Regions from separate parts of the Clostridium sp. HMP27 genome, predicted to be linked through region 2. Evidence: riboswitches for the same ligand, from Rfam matches in the RefSeq annotation. Region 2 holds a riboswitch; the other holds the start of a gene.
What was found. Region 2 has a riboswitch for cobalamin ahead of DP68_RS03405 (CGGC domain-containing protein). Riboswitches for the same ligand answer to the same signal wherever they lie in the genome.

Region 1 (9,468 bases), on a different contig from region 2:
ACGTTGTTATTTGTCCACTAGAAAGTATCCCGAACAAAATAAATCCAATTGCTAATACTATACCATAAATTGACATCAAATCCATTGCTCTTTCCCCCATCTCCTTATAGGATATTTTTATTATATGATACATTTTTTGTCATATTATATTAATAACATTTTACATTGTTTTGATAATAATTGGAAGTAATCTTATGAAATTTTTTGGTTTTTTTGTCTTTTAATGAGGAAATCTAAAACATCATGGTATTAGACAAACCAAGCACCCATTATACTTGGTCTAAATATATATTATGTTTTATTATTCGGTTATCATCTTAAATTCTTTAAGCATATTATGAAGTCTTATTTAATGTATACATTATCATTATTATTTTTTTTGTTTTATACTAATCAGAAATACATTGCTTATCATTAATATTAACTATAAAATATAAGTTAGAAGTTACCTTTATAGGTACTAAATAACCAATTCATTATAAATAACATCTAAAACTAAGGGGGATAAAAATGATTAGAAAAAACAAATCAACCAATGATGAGCTAATCTCTTCTACTGAGTTAAATGAGATAAGGGAAAAAGATGCTCAATTTCGTACTGAAACTATTGAATTTATAGAATCAATAAATGATTTATTAAAAACAACTGTAGATAAGCATGAAATAGTTAATAATCAACATAACGCCTTAACTGAACTTACAGATAATATAAAAGTACATATGAGTAAAATTTCAAATTTAACTGACCTTACAAATGACTCTACAGATAATCTATTTACAGAAAGTAATAAGCTTATAAAAATTACAGAAGATACAGTTCAGAAATCAAACGAAGGAAAAATGGCCATTGAAGAAATGGATTCTATAATTAAATCCCTAGAAAGCGAAAATGCTAACAATACTCGTAGCATTAACGAGTTAGCCGAAAGCTTTAATAAAGTCAATGAAGTTGTTCAATTAATAACAAGTATTGCAAGTCAAACTAACCTTTTAGCACTAAATGCATCAATAGAAGCTGCTAGAGCCGGTGAACAAGGTAAGGGATTTGCCGTGGTCGCTGGTGAAGTAAAGAAATTAGCTGAGATAACTAGAAAAAGCACAAAGGATATATCTAACTTAATACATGGAATTCAAAATGAAACAAAAAAAGTATTAATTAATTCTGATAAATCTAACTCAGTTATTTCAAAGGGAGTTAAAGCTTCAAGTGATGCTATAGAAAAAGTAGAAAAAAGCTTGTCTACTATAGCTCAAGTTGAAGAAGAAGTACTACAAGTTATGAATATTGTATCTACTCAAAAAGAGCATATTGAAACTATGACTAAGGAAATACTTAACGTTGATAACATCCTAAAGACTACCACCAACTCAATAATTGACCACATAGCCCAAGCCAGCGTAGTTGATAATCAACTTCATAAAACAGGGGTTAAGCTCGACTCTTATAGTCAAAAGCTTATTCAAGAAAATAAAATTAACATCAAAGAATAAAAATAAAATTATGTCTTTTTCTATATATTTTAAAAACCACGTCGTATATAACTTCAACGTGGTTTTTAATTATTTATTAACGTTATTTTTTCCTATGAAGCTTTCTTCATTTCCGCTTCCTTAACACTCAACTTTTTAAACACTCCAAAAGGCTTCCCTACAGGTAAAAACTCCCTGCCAAAGTGAGGGTTTAAAACTGCTGCTGCTGAGCCGTAAAAAGATACCAATGCAATAAGCAGCTCTGAATATGCTGCTAACATATGAGTAAATTCATGAGCTATGCCAAAAGAGGAAAGCGTTAATCCTAAAAATAAGAAGTCAATCAAAAAGAATACGGTAAATAATACCTTATGTGTTTCCATTGCTCCAATTGTCATAAAGATAGTAAATATTAGATATCCCAAATAGGCAAAGCCAATCTGTTTTGGATCTACACCCGCCTTTAAAGTTTGCCCAAATACCCCGGCATTTATCATCCATGAAGCGCCAACTGCAAGCCAGAAAAATCCATATGCCCCAAAGGCTGTTGTTCCAAAAACATTTTGTCTCTTTGAATCATTAAAACATGCAAATAACTGTGCAAATCCTCCTAGAAAAATAGCCCATGGCAAAGCATAAGATACACCCTCTGTTAACCCCAGCTTTTGAGAAGAAGCTACAATTGTTACCATAGCAAGTCCAAATAATCCCAACGCTGACGGATCTGCGTTTACAATCTTTACATTTTGTGTTTGAGTATTCATTTAGTTCCTCCTAATATGTTTACAAAAAATTAATAAATTCCTAATATAAAATATCAGATTTTACTAAGCTTGTCAAAGGTTTTATTAACAATATATTAAGTACCCTATAAATATTGGTATCCTATTGTATAAAATAAATGCTGATTGGAAGCTAGTTAAGTCTTACAAAAAACATTTAATAAAAAGCCTGGCTACTCAAACCAGGCTTTTATTTTACTTATTTATTATTTTATTAATTATATCTATCCTTGAATTTCCTAAAACGCTAGATATCTTTACAGACATTACATCATCCTTATAAATTCTATCTTTATTAGCGTTAATAAGCTTTATTAACTTTTCTTCAAATGGATCATGCTCAATTAATCCTTCTAAGTATGAATCTACCAAATCCTTTATACATGTTGCTAATTCCCTTGGGTTTTTATAAGTTAGTCTCATAGTTAAACTCCTTTAATTTTATATGTTTTTTTAAATATTATAACATTATTTTAATATTTGAATACTGAAAATTTACTCATATAAGCCCAAAAACTTATTTTAAAAAATTATTTAATTAAATCCTACAAATTCACAAAGAACACCAATACTAGTATTGGTGTTCTTTTAACTTATATATTGTACTTATCTTCAATCTATCCTATAACAATTCTTTTCTTAATTGTTCCCCTGATTTTGGTGATAAATATGAAAATGGAATATCTAATACTGTACGCGCTCCTGATTGACCTTCTTTGGACATTCTATAAGCTGCTCTTGCATAAGCTACTAGCACACTAGAAGTAAACTGTGGATTACTTCCAAGATCTAAACTAAGTTCCATTCTCTGCTTAGTATTCTCTCCGGTTACACCTGTACGAATAACAAATCCACCGTGAGGTATCCCGCTATGATTCTCCTTTAAATCTTCTTCAGTTATAAAATTCACTGTAGTATTATAATCTGAGAAATAATTTGGCATGTTTTTAATTTCATTTTTTATTTGCTCCAAATCGGCACCTTCCTCAGGCACTACATAACAAACTCTTTCATGTTTTTCTCTTGTTGAAAATTCAGGATTTTCTCCTGTACGAACTCTTTCAATAGCAGATTCAACAGGTATAGTATATTGAATACCATCCTTAACACCAGCTACTCTTCTTATTGCATCTGAATGACCTTGACTTACTCCCTTGCCCCAGAAAGTATAGTCTTTTCCAACTGGAAGTATTGATTGACCTAAAAGTCGGCTTAGTGAAAATACTCCTGGATCCCAGCCAACGGATATAAGTCCAATAGTACCAGCTCTTTTTGTTACTTCATCTAGCCTATTAAAATATTCTGGTATTCTAGCATGAGTATCAAAGCTATCTACGGTATTAAATGTTGCTGCAATCTCTGGAGCCTGCTCTGGTAAATCTGTTGCAGATCCTCCACAAAGAATCATAACATCAATTTTGTCCTTATAATTTTCCATTTCTGAAATATGTACCATTTTTGAATTTGACTGCAATTTGTCAGGATTTCTTCTTGTGAAAATAGCCTCTAATTCAAAATCTGAGTTTTGTTTTAAAGATAATTCTACACCTTTTCCAAGGTTTCCATAACCTACAATACCTATTCTAATCTTATTATTCATATTATACCTGGCGTGCAAAGCCAGTCGCCCCTCCTTTATGTGTCTACTTAAAATTTAATAAAGCTTTAACACTTTATCTTGTGGTAATTTTATCACAATTATTTTTGTTTTACTATATCTTTAATTTAAAATTTTCTTATGATAACTTTTTAATAAATTCTGTTTAAACGTTAAACTATACTACTTCCTCATCTTCTATCATCTTTTCTTGTCTAAGCTGTCCACATCCTCCCTTAATGTCCTTCCCAAAATTGTGGAATATCTCGCAATCTATTTTGTTTTTTAGTTTATTATAAAAGTTTGTTACATCACTTTCTTGTGGCGCAATCAGTCCTTCTATATTATTATCATTATACGCTGAAATTATAAGTTTTAATGGCTTATCTGCTAGCAGCCCCTCTAATCTTTTTACATCCTCGTCAGTATCATTTATACCTTTAAATATCATATATCTTATTCTGGTCTTTATGTTGAATGTTTCTGCATATTCAACTGCTGCTTCAATTATAGAATTTATGTCATATTTTAAGGTAACTGGCATTATATTTTTACGTGTATCATTTGACGATGCATGTAATGATAAGTTAAGTCTAATCTTAACATCACTATCTTTAAAATCATTTATCAATCTTCGGATTCTCGGTGCTAAACCTACTGTTGCAATTTCAAAACTGCTTATTTTATATTTGTTATATATGCTAATTATGGCATCTCTAACATTTTCATAATTCATAAAAGGTTCACCCATTCCTGCAAAAACAACCGCATCTATTGGCAGTAACTTCGCTTCTTTGCAGTAATCAACACAAACACCTACCTGTTCAGTTATTTCAAGCGAGGTAAGATTTCTTACCAAGCCTTGTTTTCCTGTTGCGCAGAAAAAACACCCCTGGGTACAACCCACTTGAGAAGAGACACATACTGTACTATGATAAGTAAGTTTTAATTCCTTATCATACATATATAAAGTTTCAATAGTATTACCGTCTTTCATTCTTAATAAATATTTTATAGAATTGTCACAACTTACAAGCTTTTTAATAACCTTCATATCCATCACCTCATTAAATTTTTTAAACAAAAAGAAAAAAATTCTTGAATACAAATATTTGTATTCAAGAATTTTGCCATCATTCTTAATATAGCCTCTTAAATCTAAGATGCAATAATGAAAAAGGCAGGTCTCCTGGCTTACGGACTAACGATACTTTTTCCTTCCCGGTGTAATCCAGTGGATTATAAAAGTTCTACCGTTTACAGTGGTGGGACCGCTGAGGCTTATACCTCATTCCCTATTCTCCCTTTCGGGCACCTTTTTACATGTTTTATATTGTTATTTCATATCATACATTAATTACATAAAACATTATAGCTTATAGTTCTTAACTTTGCAACTTGCAATATAAATTGATAAAATTAAATATACTATTTATCAAGCAGTCAGGCCTTGTTAAGCTTTATAAGTTATGAGAGGCTTTAGACTTGCAACAACTTTTATCATGTCTTCATTTAACATATCTTCTATAACTTTCTCAATACTTTTATATGCCTCTGGAGCTTCCTCGTATATAATACTTCTATCGCTATATATTAAATTGCTTCCTAAAAGTTTTTCTCTCACAGACTTATTAGGATATACATGTTCAAGCCTTTCTTTGCAGGAAAGTCTATTCCAACGCCTTCCGGCTCCATGCGCAACTGAAAAAGCATATTCCAAAGAGTTAGCTTGTGGCTTAACAATATACGAATTAGAGCCTCTAGTACCTGCAATTACAACACACCCTACATCTGCAGGCGCTGCACCTTTTCTATGAACATAAAGTTTTTCTCCATTAAGTTCCTTAATAGCTATTGAATTATGGGTACTATCTAAAAGCTTATGCCCATCCTTTGCACCAATTGTACTTAAAAGCCTATATGCAATTAATTCTCTATTAAGCGCCCCAAACTCTACTGCACTATTATGCTCCTTAAAGTATTCAATATAACCTTCACTATTTTCTCTAAGTCCCTCTTGACAAGAATACTCCCCAATATATTTCCTTAATATATACTCCCCATAACCTCTTGATCCACTATGAACTAAAAGATATATGTATCCTTTATTTATATCTAACTCATCTAATAAGTCTTGATCATACACTTTATCAATTTGCTGAAACTCTGCAAAATGATTTCCAGATCCAATAGTTCCAAGAGCCTCCTTCATAGGCAAATGAATCTCTTCAGTTAAATGGGATATATCTATACTTTCAAGTCCATTTAATCTCTCAAGTTTTCCTCTAACTTTATCAAATTTAAACTTGCCCTTGTTTATATTTGTTGAAAACAAAGCCATACCGCATCCAATATCATTACCAATTAAATGAGGATAAATTACTTCCTTCGTGACAAAACTAGCTCCCACTGGAGTCTTACCAATATGAAGATCAGGTAGTCCAACAGCTTTTACTACTCCATCAAGCTCTGCTACTTTCTTAAGTTGATCAATAGCGTTACTTTCCATCCACGACTTTTCACTTTTTATTACTTTAACTATATTATCCATAAATACTCCTTTAATTATAATGTATTTATTTTATGTTTTATTTTCTCATCTTAGGCTATTTTTAATTCTTATTTATGCCATATTACGCATTATTAATCTCTTCACTTCCATTATGATAAGCTTGAAAAGCTAAAAAAATGGCATTCCACTTATCTTCTGAAACAAAATTTATTAATAAGCCTCCATCCTGCCAACTATTATCAGGATCCTCTTGAAATTGATTTATTTCTTGATTCATATGAATAGAATGTATACCATCACTTGGAGTGAAATGAAAGTATTTATCTTTACTACCCTCAGGTCCCCACCGCCTTCCAAAAACATACAAAATAGTTTCTGGATTTTCAAGAACTTTATGTGTAATGTTACGAATCTTTTCATTTAAATCATTATCAGGACCAGGAAGCACATCCGGCAACGGCTGCATATTTTTTATATGGAGTAAATTCCCACGAATATAGTCAAGACCGTAGTCTTTCTTTATATTTGGACCAATTGGATAAAATCCAAAAGGTATTTCTGATAGTTTGGCCGTAAGTTCATTCTCAAAGTCATCATCAATATAATAAAGCAAATCATAAGGATACGTTTCAGATTTTATATTTATGGCAATTCTAAAGTGTATTCCATCAGCAATGACATGTATATGAAAATGAGGACTATCTCCCTTTATTGCAGTAGTTTCTAGAATTGTACATTTCAACAAACCATAACTTATATCCATAATTTTCATCTCCTTACTTGCATATCATATACTTATTGTTTATAAAAATATCAAAAGCTATGTAAGTAAAGTGATAAATTTGTTTTTTGATAATATACTCTCTAATAATTTTTCAAAAAATATAAAAAGCCTGGTGGGTAACCAGGCTGAAATTATCGGGTTTGGTGGAGGCGAGCGGTGTCGAACCGCTGTCCGAAAGTAGTAACTCCTGAGCATCTCCGAGTGCAGATAGTGTTTTAAAATTCCCTAGGTTTAACGCCCACTAACAGGCTTTAAACTTCAGTAGCTTCATAAATTCCGTTCTCTACTCAAAGCTTTGTAGAGCTCGGTTCCCTACTAAATGACGCCCTAATCCCAAGCCGTAGGCCTCCCGGGTAGGACGAGCTGCGCTAATTAGGCAGCTAACGCTAAATTATCGTTTGCGTTTATATTTTTCCTAGTTTTTTAACGCGGGTCCAGGACCCTCGACTCGCTTCTCAGGGGCAACTTACCCCCGTCGAAACCATGTACGCCCCCATAATTTAATTAATATATTATTTTTCAAAGAACTTGCTGACAACTCGTTTTAGTTATCAGTGACAATTTAGCTTTGAGTTATCTTACAGTTATTATAATACAACAATTTTTATTATTTATCAATAGTAATTATTAGATAAATTGATTAATTAAAGAAAATCTTAATTTCTTTATCTAATATTTTGATCTTTCTTTTAGTTCACGCTCAATATCCCTCTTTGCTGCCTTCTCAAGCATAGAATCTCTCTTATCATAGTTTTTCTTACCCTTAGCTACAGCTAAGCTAACCTTAACTCTACCATTCTTTAAATATAATGATAGTGGAACTAATGTATAACCCTCTTGAGCAGTAAATTGTTCAAGCTTAAGAATTTCCTTTTTATGAAGTAAAAGCTTTCTATTTCTCAAAGGATCTTTATTAAATATATTTCCCTGTTCATAAGGACTTATATGCATATTACAGACAAATATTTCACCATTCCTTATTTCAGCATAGCAATCCTTTAAGTTAGCTTTTCCCCCTCTTATGGACTTAACTTCTGTTCCTACAAGTTCTATTCCAGCTTCATAAACTTCTTCTATAAAATAATCATGTCTTGCTTTTCTATTTTCAGCTAATGTCTTATTTACTGTCTTCTTTGCCACTAGGTATCACCTACTTTATTTATGGTACTTCTTAAAACAATATTATATTACAAATTTTACTAAAAGTCAAGCTTCACACCGTTTTTAATGCTGAACTAGATGTATGGGATCTGCATCTACGAAAGCTTGCTACAATGCAAATTCCATACACTTGAACATTAAAAATTTCATTACTATCTACTGAATTTCAGCAATTTCCTATTCGTTTTCTTCAAAGTACTCTGCTACTGGAAGCACTGCTTCTTGAACTTCGTCTTTCTGTAATTCTTCATGCTGACTATCACTATTGTTTACTATATCATTGCCATCTAAATCTTCATCGTATTCTGATTCTTGATCTAGTAATTCAAAGAAAATTTCATGTGCATCTATATCAACTTTATCAACTTTAATTCTTACTGCGTCCCCTAACTTATACTTCTTCTTAGTTCTTTCCCCTATAAGGCATAAATGCTTTTCATCATATATATAATAATCATCATTTAGCGTGCTTATATGAACAAGTCCTTCTATGGTATTAGGTAATTCTATGAACATACCAAATGCTGTAACAGAAGAAATTATTCCTTCATAAATCTCTCCTATTCTTTCACTCATATATTCTGCTTTCTTTAAATCATCTACTTCTCTTTCAGCTTCATCTGCAAGTCTTTCCATTTCGGAAGATTGTATTGACGCTACGGATACCTCATCAGTGAGCTTATTTATCCTCTTATCATTAATCTTACCATTTATATATTCTTTAATTATTCTGTGTATTATGAGGTCAGGATATCTCCTTATAGGTGATGTGAAATGGCAGTAGTATCTTGCTGCTAATCCAAAATGACCAACAGATTCTGGTGCATATCTTGCTTTCTTCAAAGAACGAAGAAGCAATGTATTTATTACAGTCTCTTCTCTTGTACCTTTAGCTTTTTCTACGATTCCCTGAAGAGACTTAGGATGAATCTCCTGTGTCATCTTTACTACATAACCTAAATTATGAGCAAACTCATTAAAGTGTGTTAATTTTTCTATATCTGGATCTTCATGAATTCTATATACAAATGGAACGTTTGCCCAAAACATATACTCTGCAATGGTCTCATTACATACAAGCATAAATTCTTCTATAACTCTATTTGCTATAGCTCTTTCATAAGGTTCAATTTTTATAGGCTTGCCATTTTGATCTAAAGTT
Region 2 (9,468 bases):
AAATACATGAGTATTAGTCCTATGAGCCCAGTTCCCGCTAAGCATAACATGCTAAATGAAAATACTAAAAGGTCAAAGGCAGTTCTTTCGTACTTTAAAAATTTATAGGTCTTTTCTCCTGGCCTATGATATTTAAAAGACCCTTCATAAAAATCATTTATTAAGTTCGCACATCCCTGTACAAGCATGCCTCCTATAGTAACTAATACTATCTTAAGTACATCTAATTTAAGGTTTCCTGTGAATAACTTCCCTTCCCTATGAGCCATTAACATACCTAAAGTGGTTGAGGCCACAGCAAGTGTAAGAGATAATGGTCTTAACGCAATCCATAAGTCCTTTATGAGTTTTATAATATATTCCTTTGTATATTTCATGATCACATCTCCCGAAAGTTTATATAAGCTTAACAATACACACTTAATTATACATGAGCGTGTTGAAAACTCAACAACAAAGTACTACAATTAAATAGTGCCACCCACATGGCAAGTGGCACGTTAGCGTCAACTTGCCACTTGCCATGTGGGTGGCACTACAAAAACAGATGGGGGATGTAAAAATGAAAAATATTAAGAAGTTATCAGCAGTACTATTAGCTGTTATGATGGCATTTGCAGTTGGATGCAGCTCGAAGAAAACTGGTGATGATACTACAAAGGAAAATTTAAAATTAAAAGTTGGAGTTATGCCTGCAGTAGACTCAGCACCTATATTTCTTGCAGCTAAAAAGGGATATTTCAAAGAACTTGGATTAGATGTAGATGTGCAAGTTTATACAAATGCAATGAATAGACAAAGCGCTCTCCAAAGTGGTGAATTAGATGGAGCCATGACAGATGTTATTGCTTTAGTAAATAATGTTCAAAATGGTTTTGATATAAAGGTTACAACAAGCACAGATGGATCCTTCCCTTTCTTAATAAAAAAAGGATTTGAAGAAAAGAAAGATATCAAGGTTGGAATGATGGAAGTAAGCGTGTCCAACTATTTATCTGATAGAAGTTTGGCAGATAAATACAATATAGAAAAGGTTTATATAAATGAAATTCCTGCTAGACTTGAAATGATTAATAAGGGCAATTTAGATATGGCTGTTATTCCTGAGCCAATGGCTTCTCAAGGAGAATTAAATGGACTTGGCAAAAAACTAATACAAAATACTGATGAATTTTCACCAGATATAATGGTGTTTACAGGAAAAGCTATAAAGGAAAACGAGAAAGCCGTTAAGCTATTTCATGAAGGTTACAACAAGGCTATTGAGGACATAAATAAAAACGATACTGAAGCAAGAGAAATATTAATAGAAAAGTTAAAATTAAAGCCAGAGATTAAAGATAAAATCATTTTACCAAAATACAATAAGGCAAGAGTACCTAGTAAAGAATACCTTGAAACTATTATGAATTGGAACGAAAAGGTACTAAAGAAAAAAATAGATTTAAAATATGAGGACTTAGTTGAAGGGAAATTCGTAAAATAATGATTAAAGTAAAAAACATAGAAGTATGTTATGGCGAAGAGAAAGCTTTAGATAAGCTTTCTCTAAATATCGCTAAGAATACTACTTGTGCTGTAATTGGTCCATCAGGATGCGGAAAGACTACACTTTTATATACGTTAGCGGGAATTATAAAACCAGCTTCAGGTAATATATTTATTGGCGGCCAGGAGCTCACTGGTATAAGAAAAGATACAGGGTTAATTCTTCAAGATTATGGGCTTCTTCCCTGGAAAACTGTTTGGGATAACATTGCATTTCCTTTAAAATCTAGAGACTTTAACAAATCTGAAATTACTGATAAAGTTTCCTCTATTTTAAAAAGCTTAAGTATGGATGAATATGCAAAAAAACTTCCTGGCGAGCTTAGCGGTGGACAAAAGCAACGAGTTGCAATTGGAAGAACCTTAGCCCTAGAACCCGATTTGCTTCTTATGGATGAGGCCTCCTCTGCCCTAGATGCTATAACAAAGGAGCATATTCAAAATCTTATATTAAATATATATAAGGAAAGTCATCTCACTTTAGTAATGGTAACCCACAATATTGAAGAAGCTGTTTTCCTTGGACAAAGGATTATAGTTATGGGTGATGGAAAGATCAATCATATAATAGATAATCCATACTTTGGGGATGAAAATTTAAGAAACAACTTGGAGTTTTATAAAATATGTCTTGAGGTAAGGAAGTGGTTAAATGGCTAGACTTAAAGCGTTCATATACAACAAAACTTTATATGGAATCTTTATAGTAGTGCTATTTTGGTACATACTTCATTTAACTGTAAGTTCTTCGGCAATACCTTCTCCCTATAAAACAATTTTGAACTTTATTGAGATTTTTCCAGGAACATTAAGCCTTCATCTACTAGTAAGCCTAGCTAGAATAACTACAGCAATTTTAATTTCATTAGTATTTGGAAGCTTAATTGGACTTTGGATTGGCATGAGTGAGAAAGCCGATGAACTTATAACGCCCATAGTATACATACTATATCCGCTGCCTAAAATAGCTTTTCTGCCAATACTGATGATTTTATTTGGTCTTGGTAACACCCCTAAGGTTGTACTTATAATTATAATAATTATTTTTCAAATCATTGTAGCTGCGAGGGATGGAGTTCGAGAAATACCAAAGGAACTCTTTTATTCCGTAACCTCCCTTGGATTAAACAAAATTCAAACTTATAGGCATTTAATAATTCCAGCGGTGCTTCCTAAAATAATAACTGCCTTAAGAATTAGTGTTGGTGTGAGCATATCCGTGCTATTCTTTGGTGAAAATTTTGCAACAACCTATGGCATTGGTTACTTTATAATGAATAGCTGGCTAATGGTAAACTATGTTGAGATGTTTAGCGGAATATTAGCCCTTAGCATAATGGGATTTTTAATATTTAAGATTATTGATATACTGGAAAATAAGCTCTGCAGATGGATTAAAATATAGTGCCACCCACATGGCAAGTGGCAAGTTAAAGTAACTTGCCACTTACCATGTGGGTGGCACTTTTATTTCCTTAAAGATTTAAGGCTATGTCCTTTAGATGTTGAAACCGTTCTTCCTATAGACCTTATCTTTCCTGAAATACAATTAAAGCAATGACCTGGTGTATCATTTATGCATATCTTACCTGGATAAAGAGCATATAGTTTTCTATAGTCCCCCTCAGTTATATTAGGCATAACAACGTTGGCACCACTTTGAAGCGCTATTATTCTTCCATTTTTATTTAGAGTCTCCATAGCTGTTGTAGCAGGTATGTTTATATCCGGTAACAGGAGCCTTGTTAATGCCATAACCTTTAAGCTCATTGTAAACTCCCTGCCCTTGGCATCCTTTAAAGGAGTATCTTCATTAGGGATAAATGGTCCAAGTCCTATCATGTCTGCATCTATTTCTTTAAAAAACAATATATCATCTGCCAAAGATTCTATAGTTTGGTTAGGCAGCCCTACTAAGTTACCTGTTCCTATTTGATATCCTAATGATTTTAAATCTCTAATACATCTTTTTCTATTTTCATGACTCATAGCTGGGTCTAACTCTTCATATAGCTTTTCATCTGTAGTTTCTATTCTAATTAAATATCTATCTGCTCCAGCTTCCTTGTAAGCCTTATATTCTTCAAAAGTTTTTTCTCCTAAACTTAAGGTAACCGCTATGTCCATTTTCTTTAAATTAGATATTATAGATGCAAGCATGTCTACTGTGTAGTAATCATCTTCTCCAGATTGCATAACAATACTTTTGTATCCATAACCTACTGCTTTTTTTGCTAATTCTATTATTTCATCAGGCATCAATCTATATCTTTCAACATTTTTATTAGCTGCCCTTAATCCACAATATAAGCAATTACGTTTACATGTATTTGAAAACTCAATTATTCCTCTTAAATGCACATCGTCTCCTACATACTTCTTTCTAACTCTATCAGCTGCACTAAAAAGTTCCTCATTTATGCTATTATCTTTAAGTAATATAACCAGTTCTTCTTTGTTTAAATTATGAGTTTCCTCAGCTTTTTTAATTAATTGTAAGCTTTTATCATCCATTGCACGATCCTCCTAAGGTGCCACCCACATGGCAAGTGGCAAGTTACACTATTTTATTTCTTGAAATTAACTTACTTATGGTGGAAGGTGCCGCATTAAAATATTCTGCTATTTCCCTTAAGGAATAACATTCACTTAATGCACATCTTATAATTATTATTTTTACTGCGGTAAGGCATTGTTTCCTGGTCCCATTCCTAATCTCCATAAGTACAGATTTATTTATATTTAGTTTTGAAATTACTTCATCTAATGACTTACGATTTAGTCTTACAAAATTACTAAAATCGTTGCCCTCATTTGAAAATGGCGTTTCTTTAAGATTAAGTGCTGCCTTTGTAATTTCATAATCTTTATCTTCATCAATTTCATCTCCAGGTGAATTAACAAGTTTTAAATACTGCTTAGAAGCCCCTTCCCTACTATTCCCTAAGATATTTAATATAAAATTAGCATTGATACCTGAATTTATGTTGTTTTTATAAAAATAATGACTGCTCCAAGGATAATCCTCTAAACTATCACATATATCAGCCTTTATTGGATTTCTATGTATATACCTTAAAAGCCATACTAAATAAGCATTGTTATCAACTAACTTACTCTTATATCTACTATCAAATGCGTGACCAGTCCTATTTAATATACCTTTTATATATTTTCCTAGTAAATTGTCCAAATAAAACATTATTTCATTTATTGGAGATTTATTAGTTTTCATAAGTAAATGATAATGGTTATCCATAATTACATAAGCTAAAATCTCATAGTCAAACTTGATATTATATTTTTTCAAGCATCTTAAGATAAATGATTTTACATTATCATCTTGAAATATGTATTCTTTGTTGTTTCCTCGCTGATAAATATGATATATTGCTCCTTCATAGATAATTCTATTCTTTCTTGACATATGCTTTCACTCCTGTAAATGGTTTATCTAAACTATTCACACTTTTATAAAAAATATACATAAAATCAGAAATTCTATAAAGTATCATTAATTTAATCAGCTAAAAATTGTCACTTGCCACTTGCCACGTGGGTGGCACTATTATTTTGATTTTATACTAGTTGATACCTTTATGGCAAGTGGTAAGTTGAACTATCTTAATTTAAGAGAGATTTAGCTTAATAAGTGTAATTTAGGTTGCATTAAAAATAATTTATTTCTATTAATAACCTGAAGATTTTACAGCTAAGGGAACCCCTACAAGGTTCCCTTTAATAAAATAATTGAATTTTATATAGCTTAAATCTCAACTTGCCACTTGTCACGTGGGTGGCACTAGGCACTAATGTGTACCCTCTATTACTTCTATGTTATGATTTTCAAAAATTTGTTTTATTTCATGAGCCCTATTAGCCGTGCACTTTTTAATAATACAAACCGCTAAATGAATTCTTTTAACACCTGATTCTTGAAGTTTTTTTGCAGTCTTTAATAAATTTTCATCAGAATTTTTGGAACAAGCATCACATGTAGCAAATGCCATCATTTCCAAATCCTCATCCTTTTCATAAATACTAAAAGCCTTATTTCTATTATTATAAGCCTTAAAACATCCCATGGTTGAGCATGTACCATTTGTGTTTTCACATGCTATAATAGCTATTTTCATATATTATTCTCCTCTTTTCTCATTATTGTAAAGTCATAAAACAAATAACCCTTCAACGTTTAGTTAAAGGGCTGTCTATCCAAAATGCATATAAGTCATTTTAATCTTCCTCCCCCTATTACTCGTAGAGTTTTTGGCAATATAAAACAGGCAGGTGTTCTGACTCGAGCGTCAACATTTTTTCAGCCTTCCCAGTTTCCCAGTGGCATATTGAAAAAACTATTCTCTTACAGCGGCGAGACCGTGCGGGACTTTCACCCAGCTTCTCTTTTAATCAACAGATAAAAATCTATTGAACCCATTTTATAAACTACTAATTTAGTATACTTATTGTACTATAAATCCTGCTTATATGGCAAGTGTTAACTCATTCCATATAAACTTATATAAGAAATTTTTATTTGTAAAATAATGGACCTATTTTATCAACACGATTTGTCCAAATACCTCCAGTATAGTTATGCGGTAGATTTTTCAAGTCTTCGGCAGTATCAAATCCTTCAGAAAATTCCCCGCTGCCGCCTACAACAATTACACGAGTATTTACACTATCCATTCGATTTAGAAATCGGCCTCCCCATCCCCATAGAATAGGAGCGTATTTTAATGGTATATGCAATTCAGTATTTCTACAGGCCTTTGGAACATACCCTGTCCACCCTATAGCAATATAAGAAATCAGTGATTTTTTCAGCGTTGCCTTTGACATAACTCGAAGATTAGGTAACTCTTTCTGTAGTAAAGCAATAGGTTTGTCTCCTCCATATACAGCCAATTTATTTAAACTTTCTTTGGGTAGCTTAGAAAGATATTGAACAAGCTGCTGCCCATCTTCTGTTTTATCAGTTTTAATATGAATCAAAAAAGAACCTTCTGGGAATTTAGTAAGAACATCATCTAATGAAGGCATAAGTCCTGTTCCTTTACCTCGAAAAGGAAATGTCTTCCCTCCATCCGCAGTGTAGTTATACCCAACGTCAAGTAATCTCAAATCGTCCATTGTATAATCTTTTATAAGGCCTTTGCCATCAGTTCTATATTCTAGTGTCCAATCATGAAAAACAGCAAATTTCCCATCCTTGGTTGGCTGAACATCAAGTTCAACTATATCAGCTCCATATTTAAAAGCTGATTCCATAGAAGAAATTGTATTTTCTAAAAAAGGATGTTCAGGCTTATGAATGCGCTGAGCTGTATTGGTTTCATTGGTTATTCCCTCCATACTAAAGGTTTGTGCAAGCCCACGATGTGCAAGTATAGTTGGTTTTCCTGTTCGCTGTTTTGTAAACAGAGAGCTGTTATTCACGTAGACAAATGCAAATAATATTATAAAAAATATTGCGGATCTTTTCTTTATTATCTTTTTAAATTTGTCCATTTTCCCCCCATAGTTCATAAATTAAGTGCCATCTACTTGCTAACTTGCCACTTGCCACGTGGGTGGCACTAATCAACCTAATCATCTATAATACTCAAAAACTTCTTCAAGCGCTCATTGCCTGTATTTTCAAAAACCTGCTCTGGTGTACCAACTTCAACAATTGACCCATTTTCCATGAATACAACCTTATGAGCTGCATCTCTTGCAAAACTCATTTTATGAGTTACTACTACCATAGTCATTCCTTCTTTAGAAAGATCTTTCATTACCTTTAGGACCTCAGCTGCCAGCTCTGGATCTAATGCAGAAGTAGGCTCATCAAATAACAAAACTTCAGGTTCCATTGCCATGGCACGGGCAATAGCTACTCTTTGCTGCTGGCCACCTGAAAGTTCACAGGGATACTGATCTTTTTTCTCTAAAAGTCCAACCTTTTGTAAAAGCTTAAGACCTTTTTCACGAGCCTCTTCCTTTGAACGCTTCAATACTGTTACCTGTCCCTCCATTATATTTTCTATAACGGTCATATGAGGAAAAAGATAAAAGCCTTGAAATACCATCCCAGTTTGTTTTCTTAGCGCTTGTACTTCACTAGTAGAAATCTTTTTATTTCCACTAAACATTACCTCATTTTTCCCAATTGCTATGGCACCCCCGTTTGGAGTCTCTAATAAATTTATACATCTTAATAGAGTGGTTTTCCCTGAACCCGATGGTCCAATAATAACCGCTGTCTCTCCCTTATTAATCTGTAAATCTATACCCTTTAAAATCTCATTCTTACCAAAGCTTTTGTGTAAGTTTTTTATGTTTATCATAAAACCCCTCCTTTACCTAGTTGTATATCTTTCAAGTCTTTTTTCTAACCTATTCTGAAACACTGATAATACACTACTGAACATAAGATAGATAACTGCAGTTTCAATATATAACCAAAGAGGTTCATAAGTTGCAGCTGTAATTCTCTGAGCTATCATGAACATTTCAGTAACGGTTATAGTTGCAGCAAGTGATGTATCTTTAACAAGACTTATAAAAGAATTAGCTAGTGGAGGTATGGAAACTCTAGTAGCTTGCGGAAGAATTACTCTTCTCAATGCTTGTTTATATGTCATACCTATGGAGTATGCAGCCTCCCACTGACCTTGAGGTATGGATGTAATAGCAGCTCTTATAACCTCGGAGTTATACGCACCTACACTTAATGTAAAGCCGATTATACCCGCAGTCAGCGCGTTTAATGTTACGCCTGCTGCTGGAAGCCCATAGAATATGATAAACAATTGAACTAGGAGCGGTGTCCCCCTTACTATCCAAACATAAAACTTAGCTAATAATACCAATGGTTTAAAATTCGATATTCTCGCTAAAGCTGTAAGCAAAGCAAGAACTAATCCAAGAGAAAAGGATATAATGGCAAGGGGGACTGTAAATTCCAATCCCGCCTTTAATATAGGTAAAAATGAGCTTATTAGTATATCTATTATTCTTGTCGCTCTTTCATCAAAATTCATCTTGTCACCTCGTTATTTTGATACATCAGTACCAAACCACTTTTGAGAAATTTTTAAGTAAGTACCATCTGCCTTCATATCTGCAAGTGCTTTATTTACTGCATCTACTAATTCCTTATTTCCTTTTCTAAATAATACAGCACTTTGCTCAGCATTATTATAATCAGCTACTGACTTTATTGGTGCATCTGGCTTTTGCTTTTTTAAATCTAAGAAAGATAAGCTATCATTAATAGTGGCATCTACTCTCTTTGAAGTTAAAAGGTCAATGGCTTGATTAAAACCATCAATTTGAACCAGCTCTGCTCCATTACTTTTTGCAATCTTACCAAGATTACTTGTTAAAGATTGAGCAGATTTTTTACCTTTTAAGTCTTCGAATTTTTTAATATCTTGGTTATCGCTTCTTACGATAAGTACAGCTCTTGATGTTATATATGGAGTTGAAAAATCATACTTTTTCTCACGCTCAGGATTTATTGAAACTTCATTTAATACCGCATCAAACCTCTTTGCATCAAGGCCTGCAAACATACCATCCCATTTTGTTTCAACAAACTCTGCTTTTACACCAAGACGTTTTGCTATTTCATTTGCTATTTCCACATCAAATCCCGTTAAGGTTCCATTGCTATCATGGAAAGTAAATGGAGCATATGTTCCTTCAGTACCTATACGAATTTTACCATCATTCTTTATTGTTTCTAATAAGTTTTTGGGTGCAGTTTCTTTACCTGCATTATTATCTTTTGTTGAACATCCTGTACCACCTATAATTAAAGTTAAAGCTAAAACAGCACTCACAAATATATTTCTTTTTTTCATTTTTATTTCCTCCAATTTTTATAATATCCTTGATATTAATTTTATTTATAGTATCTTATATTTC

Region 1: linked by a shared signal. The riboswitch ahead of DP68_RS00940 (radical SAM protein) and the one ahead of DP68_RS03405 (CGGC domain-containing protein) in region 2 are both predicted to bind cobalamin.

Annotation. Positions count from the first base shown of each region.
Region 1 covers NZ_JMFY01000001.1:197,676-207,143, reverse strand. The annotation lists gene DP68_RS00965 (MotA/TolQ/ExbB proton channel family protein) at 1-85, opposite strand, end outside; gene DP68_RS00960 (methyl-accepting chemotaxis protein) at 511-1,491, shown strand; gene DP68_RS00955 (GPR1/FUN34/YaaH family transporter) at 1,584-2,234, opposite strand; gene DP68_RS00950 (TIGR04540 family protein) at 2,448-2,675, opposite strand; gene DP68_RS00945 (diaminopimelate dehydrogenase) at 2,875-3,852, opposite strand; gene DP68_RS00940 (radical SAM protein) at 4,028-4,903, opposite strand; cobalamin riboswitch at 5,011-5,183, opposite strand; gene DP68_RS00935 (RNA ligase RtcB family protein) at 5,303-6,400, opposite strand; gene DP68_RS00930 (YukJ family protein) at 6,483-7,124, opposite strand; RNA gene ssrA (transfer-messenger RNA) at 7,287-7,640, opposite strand; gene smpB (SsrA-binding protein SmpB) at 7,815-8,285, opposite strand; gene rnr (ribonuclease R) at 8,484-9,468, opposite strand, start outside.
Region 2 covers NZ_JMFY01000006.1:17,000-26,467, reverse strand. The annotation lists gene DP68_RS03435 (prenyltransferase) at 1-377, opposite strand, end outside; gene DP68_RS03430 (ABC transporter substrate-binding protein) at 563-1,486, shown strand; gene DP68_RS03425 (ABC transporter ATP-binding protein) at 1,486-2,208, shown strand; gene DP68_RS03420 (ABC transporter permease) at 2,201-2,953, shown strand; gene hydE ([FeFe] hydrogenase H-cluster radical SAM maturase HydE) at 3,016-4,062, opposite strand; gene DP68_RS03410 (transposase) at 4,106-4,975, opposite strand; gene DP68_RS03405 (CGGC domain-containing protein) at 5,358-5,684, opposite strand; cobalamin riboswitch at 5,816-6,001, opposite strand; gene DP68_RS03400 (glycerophosphodiester phosphodiesterase family protein) at 6,082-7,062, opposite strand; gene DP68_RS03395 (amino acid ABC transporter ATP-binding protein) at 7,140-7,883, opposite strand; gene DP68_RS03390 (amino acid ABC transporter permease) at 7,896-8,579, opposite strand; gene DP68_RS03385 (amino acid ABC transporter substrate-binding protein) at 8,592-9,404, opposite strand.